DNA from 3 places in the Telluria mixta genome. Region 1 is predicted to be linked to each of the others. Evidence: predicted binding sites of a transcription regulator. Region 1 holds the regulator's gene; each other region holds the start of a gene.
What was found. The regulator sigma-54, encoded in region 1, starts transcription at its own class of promoters, with help from an activator protein. The targets are predictions, from matches to a motif close to TGGCANGNAANCTGCTTT.
Positions count from the first base shown of each region.

Region 1 (4,398 bases):
TTCGGATAAGAGAAACCATGGCTCCCGCAAGCTACAAGCGTACCGCGCACCGCTGGCGCCTGCTGCTCCTGATGCTGTTCGCCGTGTTTTGCGCGTTCGGCAGCTTCTGGCTCGTGCAGGTGATGCAGGGCGATGAGAACGCGGCGGGCTTCAATGCCGGCAACGAGCCGGACTACATCGTCGACAACTTCAGCTGGGTGCGCATGTCGGAGGCCGGCAAGCCGCGCTACGTGATCTCGGGCGAACGCCTGACGCACCGCCCGGTCGACAATACGGCGCTCGTCGACAAGCCGGTCGTGCAGAGTCTCACCGACGAGCATCCGCCGATGACGATGACGTCCAACAGCGCGCTCGTGAGCCAGAACCAGAACCAGATCGACCTGACGGGCAACGTCGACATCCGGCGTCCGGCCGCCCCGGGTGCGGAGCCGATGCGGATCCGCACCGAGGTGTTGACGATCCTGCCGGACGACGAGATCGCGAAGACCGACAAGCCGGTCCACATGACGCTCGGCGCCGCATCGGTCGACGCGGTGGGCATGGTGGCCAACAACGCCACGCAGCAGATCGCGCTGGGTGGCCGCGGCAAGATGACCTATCCGCCACGCCAGTCGCGCGCAAGCCCTCAGGCAAGCCATTAGAGAGGACAATCGAATGAAAAAAATACTCGCCGCCGCCATCTTCCTGCTGGTGCCGCTGGCTGCCTCGGCCGAAAAGGCGGACGCGCTCAAGCCCGTCGACATTGCGTTCGACAACGCCAACGTCGACCAGGTGACGCAGAATTACGTCGCCACCGGCAACGTCATCATCACGCGCGGCACCATGATCCTGAAATCCGACCGCGCCGAGGTCAAGGTAGCGCCGGACGGTTGGCGCACCTTCATCCTCACGGCCAATCCCGGCAAGCTCGCGACCTTCCGCCAGAAGCGCGACGGCGGCCCCGACCTGTGGGGCGAAGGCCAGGCCCAGCGCATCGAATACGACGAGCGCAGCGACCTCGTGAAGCTGTTCTCGAAGGCCGTCATCCGCCAGCTCGAGGGCAAGAAGGTCACGCAGGAGATGGCCAGCGAATTCATTTCCTACGACAACCGCAACGAGAAGCTGCTTGGCCTGAACGACGCCAACGGCACGGACAAGCCGGGCAACGGCCGCGGCAGCATCACGCTGCAGCCGCGCCGCGCGACGGCGGCACCGGCCCCCGCTCCGGCAGGCAAGCAATGACGGAGGCGCGCACGATGGAAGCAGGGACGCAGGCGCCGCCGGCCGAATGCGGCGGCAGCACGCTCGTCGTCAAGGGGCTGCAGAAGAGCTATGGCAAGCGCCTCGTCGTCCGTGACGTGTCGCTGCAGGTCGCATGCGGCGAGGTCGTCGGCCTGCTGGGTCCGAACGGCGCGGGCAAGACGACGTCGTTCTACATGATCGTGGGCCTCGTGCCGTCGGACGCCGGCAGCATCGACATCAACGGCACCGACATCACGAGCCTGCCGATCCACCGGCGCGCGCTGCTGGGTCTGTCGTACCTGCCGCAGGAAGCGTCGGTGTTCCGCAAGCTGACGGTGGAAGAGAACATCCGCGCCGTGCTGGAATTGCAGCGCGAGAACGGCAAGCCGCTCACCAAGGCGCGCATCACCGAACGTCTCGACGAGCTGCTGGCCGAGCTGCAGATCGAGAAGCTGCGCGAGAGTCCGGCGCTGTCGCTGTCCGGTGGCGAACGCCGCCGTGTGGAGATCGCGCGCGCGCTCGCGACCAATCCGCGCTTCGTGCTGCTGGACGAACCGTTCGCCGGCGTGGATCCAATTGCCGTCATCGAGATCCAACGTATCGTGCGCTTCCTGAAGGAGCGCGGCATCGGCGTGCTGATCACGGACCACAATGTGCGCGAGACGCTGGGCATCTGCGACCGCGCCTACATCATCAACCAGGGGGCGGTGCTGGCATCCGGCCGACCCGACGACATCATCGCCAACGAATCGGTGCGCCGCGTCTACCTGGGCGAACACTTCCGAATGTAGTCATGAAACAGACGCTGCAACTCAAGACCTCACAGCACCTTGCACTGACGCCGCAACTGCAGCAGTCGATCCGCCTGCTGCAGCTGTCCACGCTCGAGCTCCACCAGGAAATCGAGCAGGTCCTGAGCGAGAATCCGCTGCTCGAACGGCTCGACGATCCGCTCGACCGCTCCGTGCGCCTGCTGGCGGACGGTGCCATAAATAACGCCACCATCGGCGCGCCGGCGTCATCGCAGGCGGGCGAGGCGCCCGCCGCCCAGGGCAACGGCGAAGAAGGCGGCAGTGCGCCCGCCGAGAGCGGCAATGGCGAAGGCGGTGACGCCGGCGGCGACAGCGGAGAAGGTGGCGGCGAAGGCGGCGAGGACTGGGGCGAATACGGCCGCAGCGGCAGCGGCGGCGGCGAGGAGGAGGACGGCCGCCCGCAGCTGGAGGCGAGCCCCGTCACCCTGCGCGAACATTTGATGGAACAGGTGCGCATGACGTGCTGCGCGGCGCGCGACTGCGCGCTCGTGGAGCTCGTCGTCGATGCGCTCGACGACAACGGCTATCTGGAAGAACCGCTGGAAGACATCCACGCGCGCCTGCCGGAAGAACTGGAAATCGAGTTCGAGGAATTGCGCACGGCGCTCGCTCTCGTGCAAAGCATGGACCCGCCCGGCGTGGGCGCGCGCAGCGCGGCCGAATGCCTGGCCCTGCAGATCCGCCGCATGCCCGGTGTGCCGATGGTCACGCGGCGCATGGCGCTCGTCATCGTCGAAAAATACCTGACGTGGTTCGCGCAGCGCGAATTCAACAAGCTGAAGAAGGCGCTCGATTGCGACGACGAAGACCTGCGCGAAGCCCAGGCCGTCATCCGCCAGTGCAATCCGCATCCGGGCGCGGCGTTCGCGTCGGACGTGTCGGACTTCGTGGTTCCCGACGTGATCGTGCGCCGCGCCAAGGATGGCTGGAGCGTGCAACTGAATCCGGAAGTGATGCCGCGCCTGCGCGTGAACAGCCTGTACGCCTCGCTGATGAAGCAGGGCAAATCGGAAACGCAGATGAACGCGCAGTTGCAGGAAGCCAAGTGGCTCATCAAGAACATGCGCCAGCGCTTCGACACGATCCTCCGTGTAGCTCAGGCAATTGTCGATCGCCAGCGCAACTTTTTTTCCCATGGCGCAGTCGCGATGCGGCCCCTTGTTTTACGTGAGATAGCTGATACACTAGGTCTACACGAGAGCACAATTTCTCGAGTCACAACTCAGAAATATATGCTGACCCCGCACGGCATGTTCGAGTTGAAGTATTTCTTCGGGAGTCACGTTGCCACCGAAGCGGGAGGCGAAGCATCGTCGACGGCAATACGGGCACTCATCGTTCAACTGACAGGAGCAGAAGACCCCAAGAACCCTTTATCCGACAGCAAGATCGCGGAGATGCTAGGGGAACAGGGAATGGTTATCGCGCGACGCACGGTTGCGAAGTACCGTGAGGCGCTGAAGATCCCACCCGTTAGTCTCCGCAAATCCCTGTAGCAAAGCTCTTGCAACACCACTGGCCCATTGCGCCGGATGCGCGCACTTGACGGCAGTGCATCTTCAAAGGAGTGTGTATGAATCTCACAATCAGCGGACATCATCTCGATGTAACTCCAGCCATCCGAGAATACGTACAGAACAAGCTCGAACGCATCACCCGTCATTTCGATCAAGTGATCGACTCCCACGTCATCCTCTGCATCGACAATCTCACCGAGAAAGAAAAACGCCAGAAAGCCGAGATCAACCTGCGCCTCGCGGGCAAGATCGTCCATGTCGCCAGTGCCGCGCACGACCTATACGCCGCGATCGACATGTTGATGGACCGCCTGGACCGCCAGGTCGTCAAATACAAGCAAATGCTCAAGGATCATGACAACGCGTGTATCAAGCGCATGTCCGAGGGTGGGGAGGAAGAGCCCGCCGCGGCGTGATGCCACGCGTGCAGTAGCACCAGAAACGAAGGGCGCATCGGCGCCCTTTTCGTTTTTATGGGCGCTACAATGTCGGTCTGATTATTTCAATAACAACGAGACATGACCGACTACGTTTTATCGCGGGTCGCCAACCGCACCGGCATCATCACCCTGGACCGCCCGAAGGCATTGAACTCGCTGTCGCTGGACATGGTCCGCGCGCTCACCGCCACGCTGCTCGCCTGGCGCATCGATGCCGGCATCGACGCCGTCGTCATCAAGAGCAGCAGCGACAAGGCCTTGTGCGCCGGCGGCGACATCCGCTTTTTCCACGAAGCGGGCAGGGCCACGCCGCAGACGGGCAGCCCGCTGCTGGAAGATTTTTTCACCGAGGAATACGCGCTCAATCACCTCATTCACTTTTATCCGAAGCCGTTCATCTCCCTGATG
Region 1 covers NZ_CP119520.1:1,507,231-1,511,628, reverse strand. Annotated here, with positions in the region: gene P0M04_RS06645 (KdsC family phosphatase) at 1-9, shown strand, start outside; gene lptC (LPS export ABC transporter periplasmic protein LptC) at 18-641, shown strand; gene lptA (lipopolysaccharide transport periplasmic protein LptA) at 655-1,221, shown strand; gene lptB (LPS export ABC transporter ATP-binding protein) at 1,218-2,012, shown strand; gene P0M04_RS06625 (RNA polymerase factor sigma-54) at 2,015-3,529, shown strand; gene hpf (ribosome hibernation-promoting factor, HPF/YfiA family) at 3,607-3,966, shown strand; gene P0M04_RS06615 (enoyl-CoA hydratase/isomerase family protein) at 4,069-4,398, shown strand, end outside.

Region 2 (4,398 bases), 1.1 Mb from region 1:
GGCGGCCACCGCGGACGAGTGGGAAGAGTTCTAACCTCCATTTCCCGCGTCATCTTGCACGTGGTAAATTGCTGGCTTTCCGCGGCCGCGCCTGACCGGCAGGCCGCGTATTCACAAGCCACAAGCGAGAGGACAGGATGAAATTACGTATGCTGGCGCTGGCCGCCGCCCTGACGGGCACGGCGTTCGGCGCGACGGCCGCACTGCGCGGATTCACGGTCGAAGACCTGGTGACGATGGAACGCGTCGGCAGCCCGGCGGTGTCGCCGGACGGCGGCCGCGTCGTGTACACGGTGCGCACGACCGACATGGGCAAGAACCGCGGCCATACCGACCTCTACCTGGTCGACCTGCGCGCCGCCAGTCCGGCCCCGCAACGCCTGACGTCGGACGCTGCCAGCAGCACGGATCCGGAATGGTCGCCGAACGGCGACGCGATCTATTTCCTGTCGTCACGTTCGGGCTCGGGCCAGGTGTGGCGCGTACCGGCGGCCGGCGGCGACGCGGTCCGCGTGACCGATCTGCCGCTCGACGTGGACGCCTTTCGCGTCGCGCCGACGGGCGACCGCATGCTGCTGAGCATGGCCGTGTTCCGCGACTGCGCCGACCTTGCCTGCACGAAGGCGCGCGTCGATGCGAAAGAGAAGGACAAGGCCAGCGGCAAAGTCTACGACCGCCTGTTCGTGCGCCACTGGGACACGTGGTCAGACGGCCGCAACAACGTGCTGTACGCGGCGCCGCTGGATGCGTCCGGCCGCGTGAACGGCACGCCGGTCAGCCTGTCGGGCGCCCTCGACGGCGACGTGCCATCGAAACCGTTCGGCGACCGCGAGGAATTCCGCTTCAGCCCGGACGGCAAGACCGTCGTGTTCTCGGCGCGCATCGCCGGCAAGACGGAGGCGTGGTCGACGAACTTCGACCTGTACACGGTCCCCGCCACGGGCGGCACGCCGCGCAACCTGACGGCCGACAATCACGCCTGGGACACGAAAGGCGTGTTCTCGCCGGACGGCCGCACCCTCGCCTACCTGGCCATGAGCCGCCCCGGCTTCGAGGCAGACCGCTACCACATCGTGCTGCTCGATCTCGCCACCGGCAAGAAGCGCAACGTGGCCGAAAGCTGGGACCGCTCGCCGGGCAGCATCCAGTGGACGGCCGACGGCAAGACGCTCATCGCGGATGCCGAGGACATCGGCCAGCACCGCCTGTTCGCCATCGACGTGGCCAGCGGTAAAGTCTCTCCGCTGACCGACAAGGGTTCCATCGGCGGCTTCGACGTGCGCGGCGATACCGTCGCGTTCACGCAAGCGAATCTGGCATCGGGCGCGCAATTGTTTGGCATGCAGTTGGGCACTAACCAACCCAAGCAATTGACCCACGTGAACGAGGAGAAGCTGGCCGACGTGCGTTGGGGCGACTATGAACAGTTCTCGTTCAAGGGCGCGAACGGCGACACCGTCTATGGCCATGTGATGAAGCCGTGGAACTATGAGCCGGGCAAAAAGTATCCGATCGCCTTCCTCGTGCACGGCGGCCCGCAGGGCAGCTTCGGCAACGGCTGGAGCTACCGCTGGAACCCGCAGGTGTACGCGGGTGCGGGCTATGCGACCGTGTTCATCGATTTCCATGGCTCGACCGGCTACGGCCAGAAGTTCACGGACGCCATCAGCGGCGACTGGGGCGGCAAGCCGCTCGAGGACCTGAAAAAAGGCCTGGCCGCGGCCACCGCGAAATATGCCTGGCTGGACCGCCCGCACGCGTGCGCGCTGGGCGCGTCGTATGGCGGCTACATGATGAACTGGATCGAGGGTAACTGGTCCGACGGTTTCAAGTGCATCGTCAACCACGACGGCGTGTTCGACACCCGCGGCATGGCCTATTCGACCGAGGAACAATGGTTCACCGATTGGGAAAACGGCGGTCCGTACTTCAGCGTGCCGGACAAGCATGAGCGCTTCAACCCGGTGTTGCACGTGAACAAGTGGAAGACGCCGATGCTCGTCGTGCAGGGCGACCTCGACTTCCGCATCCCCACGGCCCAGGGCCTGTCCACGTTCACGGCGCTGCAGCGGCGCGGCATCGACAGCAAGCTGCTGGTGTTCCCGGACGAGAACCACTGGGTGCTGAAGCCGGCCAATTCCGTGCTGTGGCATCACACCGTGATCGGCTGGCTGGACCAGCACCTGAAGCAGTAAATCCACGTGTAATTGTTGCCTGGATGACGAAAAACGCCTGTACGTACAGGCGTTTTTTTCGTTTCCAAAGAATTGCCTCGGTGCTACTATTGCCCGCTTCTGAGATGAAAACATCATGAACGACCCGCAAGCGGACCGCGAACTCAAACCCCAGGAATTCGAATTCGAGTCGATGAACCTGCAGGTGGGCGTACGCCTGCAATTCATCACGCACCGGCGCCTGAAACCCGTGCAGCACTTCTCCACGCTGATCGGCTGGTTGAAGGACGAATACCTGATCGTCAAGATCCCGATGGATAACGGCGCGCCGATCCCGCTGGTCGAGGGCGAGCGGGTGACGATGCGCGTGTTCTCGGGCATCCACGTGTGCTCGTTCGCGTGCACGGTCGAACGCGTGTTCGGGCGGCCGCTGCTGTACGCCCACATCTCGTTCCCGCGCACGATCCAGGGCACGAGCCTGCGCACGGCGATGCGGGTCAAGGTCGACATTCCCGCCAAGGTCATCCCGAAAAACGCCACCGTGCCGGGCGCCGATTGCCTGCTGACGAACCTGAGCGTGAACGGCGCCCGCATCGAATCGAAGAAGAGCCTGCCCCAGGACGAGGACGAAATCGACCTGGAATTCGCCCTGCTGGCGCCGCCCAATAACCAGGAAATCCGCGTCCGTACGCGCGCGGCCGTGCGCAACATCAGCGCCCTCTCGGGCGGGACGGAACAGGCCGAGGGGTTTGCGTACGGCGTGCAGTTCGTGGACCTCGATCCCGTGCACTACACGCTGCTGCAGAACCTGACGTACGAGGCGTTGCTGGCGGATCGGCAGAAGATCGTCTGATCGTCTGGATGGATGGCGATTGCGCGATCCGACGTACTGCGCGGTAAACGAAAAAAAACCCGGCCGCAGCCGGGTTTTTCATACTTCAGCCCGATTAGGTCGGGTCGGTGATCGTTGCAGCGCTGGTCGGGCAGGCGCCGGTCGGAATGACCTTGGCTGCGTCGTCAGCGGTCACGCTGGTGCTGCACGTCCAGGCGCCATCCGTGCCGCGCGTCAGCTTGATGTTTTTATCCTTGACGGTAGCCGGGCCGCCCTGGATTTTGCAAACGATGTTGTCGGAGCCGGCGCCGAACTTGCAGTTCGTCGTCGGGGCGGTGCTGGCGGGCAGGCCGATATCTGCCGGGGCGGCAATAGTTGCGCCATCGTTCAGCTTGACGTCGAAGGCAGTTTTACCAGCCGACACTTCAGCCAGCGCAGCCGTGAACTTCGACTTGGCGACGTAGTTCTGGTAAGCCGGGATGGCCACGGCGGCCAGGATACCGATAATCGCGACAACGATCATCAGTTCGATCAGGGTGAAGCCGGCTTGGGCTTTCTTGACGATTTTCGGTGCTTTCATGATGTCTCTCCAGGTGGGGGCACTGCAAAATTAAAGGGGTACTTCGTATCCGGTTACTGCTTGCTTCTGCCCTTTACACTATGCAATCGGCGTGCCAGGACATTTCCGTACGGAATCGTTAGCACGGTGCCATCGAATTGTGGGTTTTTGCGTGTTTTTTGCATTGCCGCATGACAATTTTTGTCACGCTGGGTTGGCGAAAATTGTCACCCCGACCGTTTTTGTTGAGTTGCGACAAAAATTGTCAGTACAAAAAAAACGGGACGCCGAAGCGTCCCGTTCATCGGATGCGAATCCGCAGGATTACAGCATCGCCTTCAGCAGACGAGCCATTTCCGACGGGTTCTTGGTGACCTTGATACCGCAGGCTTCCATGATTTCCAGCTTGGCGTCGGCGGTATCGGCACCGCCCGAGATCAGCGCGCCGGCGTGGCCCATGCGCTTGCCCGGCGGCGCGGTGACGCCGGCGATGAAGCCGACGACCGGCTTCTTCATGTTGTCCTTGATCCAGTACGAAGCATTGGCTTCGTCCGGGCCGCCGATCTCGCCGATCATGATGACGGCGTCCGTGTCCGGATCGTCGTTGAACATCTTCATCACGTCGATGTGCTTCAGACCGTTGATCGGGTCGCCACCGATGCCGACTGCCGACGACTGGCCGAGGCCCAGTGCGGTCAGCTGGCCGACGGCTTCATACGTCAGCGTGCCCGAACGGGACACGACGCCGATGCGGCCTTTCTTGTGGATGTGACCCGGCATGATGCCGATCTTGATCTCGTCCGGGGTGATCAGACCCGGGCAGTTCGGGCCCA
Region 2 covers NZ_CP119520.1:2,636,741-2,641,138, reverse strand. Annotated here, with positions in the region: gene P0M04_RS11760 (methyl-accepting chemotaxis protein) at 1-34, shown strand, start outside; gene P0M04_RS11755 (S9 family peptidase) at 138-2,195, shown strand; gene P0M04_RS11750 (flagellar brake protein) at 2,311-3,027, shown strand; gene P0M04_RS11745 (pilin) at 3,122-3,586, opposite strand; gene sucD (succinate--CoA ligase subunit alpha) at 3,890-4,398, opposite strand, start outside.
Region 2: the regulator sigma-54 is predicted to act here: its motif matches at 3,666-3,683, upstream of P0M04_RS11745 (pilin).

Region 3 (4,398 bases), 330 kb from region 1:
GGAGTCGTTCGGGGCGCCGTTTGCCGTGGAGTCCAGGTTGCCGCGGAAGTTGCCGGTCGTGTTGCCGTTGACGGCGGACAGGTTGGCTTGGTACAGGAAGTCGAATGTACGGCCTTGGGTCAGCTGCGCAGCGCTCGGGATCCCCTTGGCAACGCCGCTGCCGGTCGAGTTCCAGTCCAGGCTGGTCACGTCGGTAGCGTAGACACCGCCGCTACCGTCTTGCAGAGTGAATGCTTGTGCCGACGATGCAGCGAATGCGAATCCGAGTGCGGCTGCAACCGGAATCAATTTGCGGAACGAATTCTTCATGTTGGCTCCAAGTGGATGCTTATTAAGTTGTTCGGTATAAGCTCCGCGTTCTGCGGGCTTGTTCCCACTTAATGCAATCCCCGTGCCAGTTTTTACTTATTTTTATAAATCAAGGACTTAGGTGGAAAACGTGGAGCCGTTGATGCGGAACTGTAAAAAATTCCGATTTTTTATGTGTCCTGACGTAAAGTTTTTAGATGATTTTAAGAAAGAATGCTCAGCGGGAATCGTTCATATCGTAGGGAAATCGAGATACGCAAAAAAAAACCGCGGCCGAGGCCGCGGTTTTATCTGGTGCTGATGCCTGTCTGAATCAGGCCTTCGGAGCACGGCGGCGCTTGGCGCCAACCAGGCCCAGCATGCCCATGCCCAGCAGCATGATGCTGGCCGGTTCCGGAACGTTGACAGCGGTTGCGCCGTCGACCTTGAACACCAGGTCGCCCGGCTGCACGCTATACGACGGGAACAGCGTGTTGTCGCCAGGGCCAGAGTGGAATGCGCTGGTGATCGAATCGCCTGCCGGCAGGTTCAGGTTCGAGTCGTAGTTGAAGGTCACCTGCGTCAGGCCAGCCAGGTAGTTCTGGTTGATGAAGTCGCCCGCCTCCAGGACGGTCGCCTTCATCTTGGTCGAGCCCAGGCCGCTGCCGGTAGCGATGGTGGTGGTGAACGTCGACAGCGTGTAGGTCGGATCCACGGTCAGCAGGGCAACCATGACGCCGTCGTCGAAACCGGTACCTTTGCTGGTGAAGGAATTGGCTTTGGTATCGTAGTAGATCGCGACTTTATTCGCGCCGACCGTGTTTTGCAGGCCGAAGGTGGCGCTCACCGTACCGTTCACCAGATCGACGGACGAGGTGCGCACGTATTCGCTCAGCTTGGCCACGATCGTGAATTCGAATGCCGACGAGTCGTTCGGCTTGCCGTCACCGGTGGAGTCCAGGTTGCCGCGGAAATTGCCGGTGGTGTTGCCGTTGACCGAAGACAGGTTCGCTTGGTACAGGAAATCAAATTTCGTACCTTGGGTCAGTTTCGTACCGCTTGCGACGCCTTTGGCGATGCCGCTACCGGTCGAGTTCCAGTCCAGGCTGGACACGTCGGTTGCGTACGTGGTGCCGGTACCGTTTTTCAGGGTGAATGCTTGTGCCGACGATGCGGCGAAGACCAGACCGAAGGCGGCTGCGACCGGGATCAATTTGCGGAACGAATTCTTCATGTAGGCTCCAGTGTGGATGCTTGTTAAGTTTGTTCGGTTAAACCGCGTGTTGTCGTTGCGGCTCATGAACACGTTAATGCAAGAGCCGTGCCAGCCTGCGTGCTGCTGTTCTAAATCAACGACTTATGAAGAATTGCAATAAACTACCCGATCTGGGGAACTGTCTGCTGTAAAAAATTCCGACAGTCACTACATAACGTTCGTCAAAGCGCCGTTTTGATCCTTGGTTGCAGCGCCGTTGATCTCCACATAGGCGGTCGGCGCATGGCGGTGGAACGCCTGCACACCTTCAAGGAACGCCGTCATGCGTTGCGCCGCAGGATAGTTGGCGAATGCTTCGGCCACGCGACGGGCTCCTGCCGCCAGCGCCGGATCGTCGAGCATTGCGCGCACCTGGCGCGTCAGCTTCTTGGCGCGGAAGCGGTCGGCGCGCAGCAGGGCGCCGGCACCGGCCTTGATGACGCCACTCATGTTCAGGAACTGATCGAGATTGCTGGCGACGCCCAGCACCGGCACGCCGGCGGCCAACGCCTGCTGGCTGGTCGGGCTGCCGCCGTTGCAGACAACGAGGCTGGCGCGCTGCGCCGCCAGGTCGCCCGGCAGATAGGGGGCGACGAACGCGTTCGCAGGCGCGCTGGCCACGTCGATCGTCCCGGCCGTGGCCGCGATGACGGTCACCGGCAGCGGCGCCAGCGCTTCCAGCACCAGCGGCAGGAGGCGGCCCTGGCCGGAGCTGCCGAGCGTGACGTAGACGATAGGCTTATCTTCCGGCAATTTATCCCACCAGTCCGGCTTGGCCAGCGGCGGCGCCCAGATGATGGGACCGATATAGGCGTGCTGTTGAGGCAGGCTCTTCGGCGGGAACAGGTCGGGAACGTCGGCATACATGCTGTAGTCGGCATCCGTATAGACCTTGCGCAGGTCGGTGCCCAGCGACGGCAGGCCGTATTGGCGGCGTACGCGGTTCAGCGGCACGGAATGCGAGGCGAACGCGACCGGACGCGCCATGCGGAAGATCGCATTCGCGATGCGGATCGGCAGGAGGCGCGTCAGCGGGATGTGCGGGACGGCGTAATGCTGCACGACGTACGGACTCCAGTAGGCATTCATCAGCGACACGTACGGTATCCGGCGCAGCCGCGCACTGACCGAGAGCGACAGGCGAAAATCGCCGACGACGATGTCGGGACGGACGGCGTCGAGCACGCGCAGGTCGTCCTCGACGTAGCCCGCGAGCGTCGCCGTGCTGTACACCGGCTTGCCGCCTGCGAGTGCGTCGAGGAATTGCTGGCTGGGAATGCTGTGTATGGTCCAGCGGGTGAATTGCGTCCCGTTGAAGCAGAATTCATAGCCATCCGCGCACGCAACGTGCACGTCGAAACGTGCGGGATCGAGGGATTGCGCAAGGGCGATGGGGCGGCCGACGTGGGCGAGCGTCACGGCTTCCGCAAAGAACAGGATTTTGATACGTTCCATAGGGGTATCGATCGAAAGAGGGTTGCGGGAACGTGCCAGGCGGGCGGCGCCGACGGCGCGGACACGCCGCGCCGTCGGTTTACTTCATCAGTTCTGCAAGTGGCTTGCGCAACGAACGGGCCTGGGGCGCCGGACCGGCGCCGAGCCGGCCCATGAAGACCGGATGGCCGTTGCCGGTGCCGATCAGCTTGTGCAGGCGTTGCTGCAATTGCCGCGCCGAACCATGCAATTTCTCGACGGTCGAGAACGACTCGCCGTGCTGCACGTAGGCGGAAAAGATCAGGGGCGTCATCTCGGGCTGCATCGCCAGGCCCAGGTGGGTCAGCGTGAGCCAGAAACGCTGCACGGCGCGGCCGGCGGCGACGTGGTCCTCGACCGTTTCCGGCGCGTGTCTGGCCATGATGACAAAGTGGGCAGCGCAGCGCAGGCCCGGCACGAGGTCCATCTGCAGGCGCGGTGCCCAGGTGCCCATCAGGCGGTTCATCGTCGACAGGCGACCCCAGCTGACCATCGCCCATTTCATCAGGCGCAAGGTGGCGGCATCGACGCCCAGGGCCTGGTCGGGCACGCGATCGGGGCTGTGGCGCGCGTTCCAGTGGATGATGCGTCGGTGTACCTCATAGGCTTCCGGCATCGTCAGGCGCAGCTTGGCGTTCGAAAACATCAGGCGCGCCGCGGCCATTTTGCCGCCGAAACCTTCGATCCAGCGCACTTCGTAGCCGGCGCCGACGCTCTCCTCGAGGACACGTTTTTCCTCGGGCGTCAGGGCGCGCGTGCTCATCGCGCGGCGCTGCACGCTGCGGGTCGTGATGGCGCCCAGCAGCGGACTCGGCTTCACGGCCGGGTCGGGTACGAAGCGTACGTCGAATACGGGGAGGTGATCCTGGTCGTCCGGGCGCCGGGTGATCTCGGTGCGCAGGCCGTGGGCGGTGGCGGCGATCGCCATCGTCTCCAGCAAGGTGCCGTGCGAGATCTGGCTCGGGCGGCCGCGGAAGTCGTACACCGTATCTTCGCGGGTATCGTGGAAGTGCACGGCGACATGGTCGGGGCCGAGCACTTCGAATCGCCACACCTGGGTGTTGTCGCCGCTCGGCGCCCAGCGCGCCAGGTCGAGGATGTCGTGGAGGGTCTGCGGGAGATTCATGCCTGTACCGCTTTCCCGGCGAGCTGGCGCGTCATCTGGCGCTTGGCGATCGAGATCATCAGGCGGTGGAACGGGTTGCCGTTGCCGCCCGGACGCCAAGTGTGGGCCAGCTTGTTGCGATAGGCGTCGAATTGCACGCCGTGCGGCGCGGCCAGGACCTTGCCGCGTCCCAGCAGGATCTTCAGCGCCTCGGTAGCGACGATGCCGGCGCACAGCTGGCAGGCCATGAAGGTCGACGGACCGCGGCGCTCGGCGA
Region 3 covers NZ_CP119520.1:1,841,987-1,846,384, reverse strand. Annotated here, with positions in the region: gene P0M04_RS08155 (PEP-CTERM sorting domain-containing protein) at 1-309, opposite strand, end outside; gene P0M04_RS08150 (PEP-CTERM sorting domain-containing protein) at 623-1,522, opposite strand; gene P0M04_RS08145 (glycosyltransferase) at 1,712-2,998, opposite strand; gene P0M04_RS08140 (nitroreductase family protein) at 3,078-4,142, opposite strand; gene P0M04_RS08135 (ThiF family adenylyltransferase) at 4,139-4,398, opposite strand, start outside.
Region 3: the regulator sigma-54 is predicted to act here: its motif matches at 1,598-1,615, upstream of P0M04_RS08150 (PEP-CTERM sorting domain-containing protein).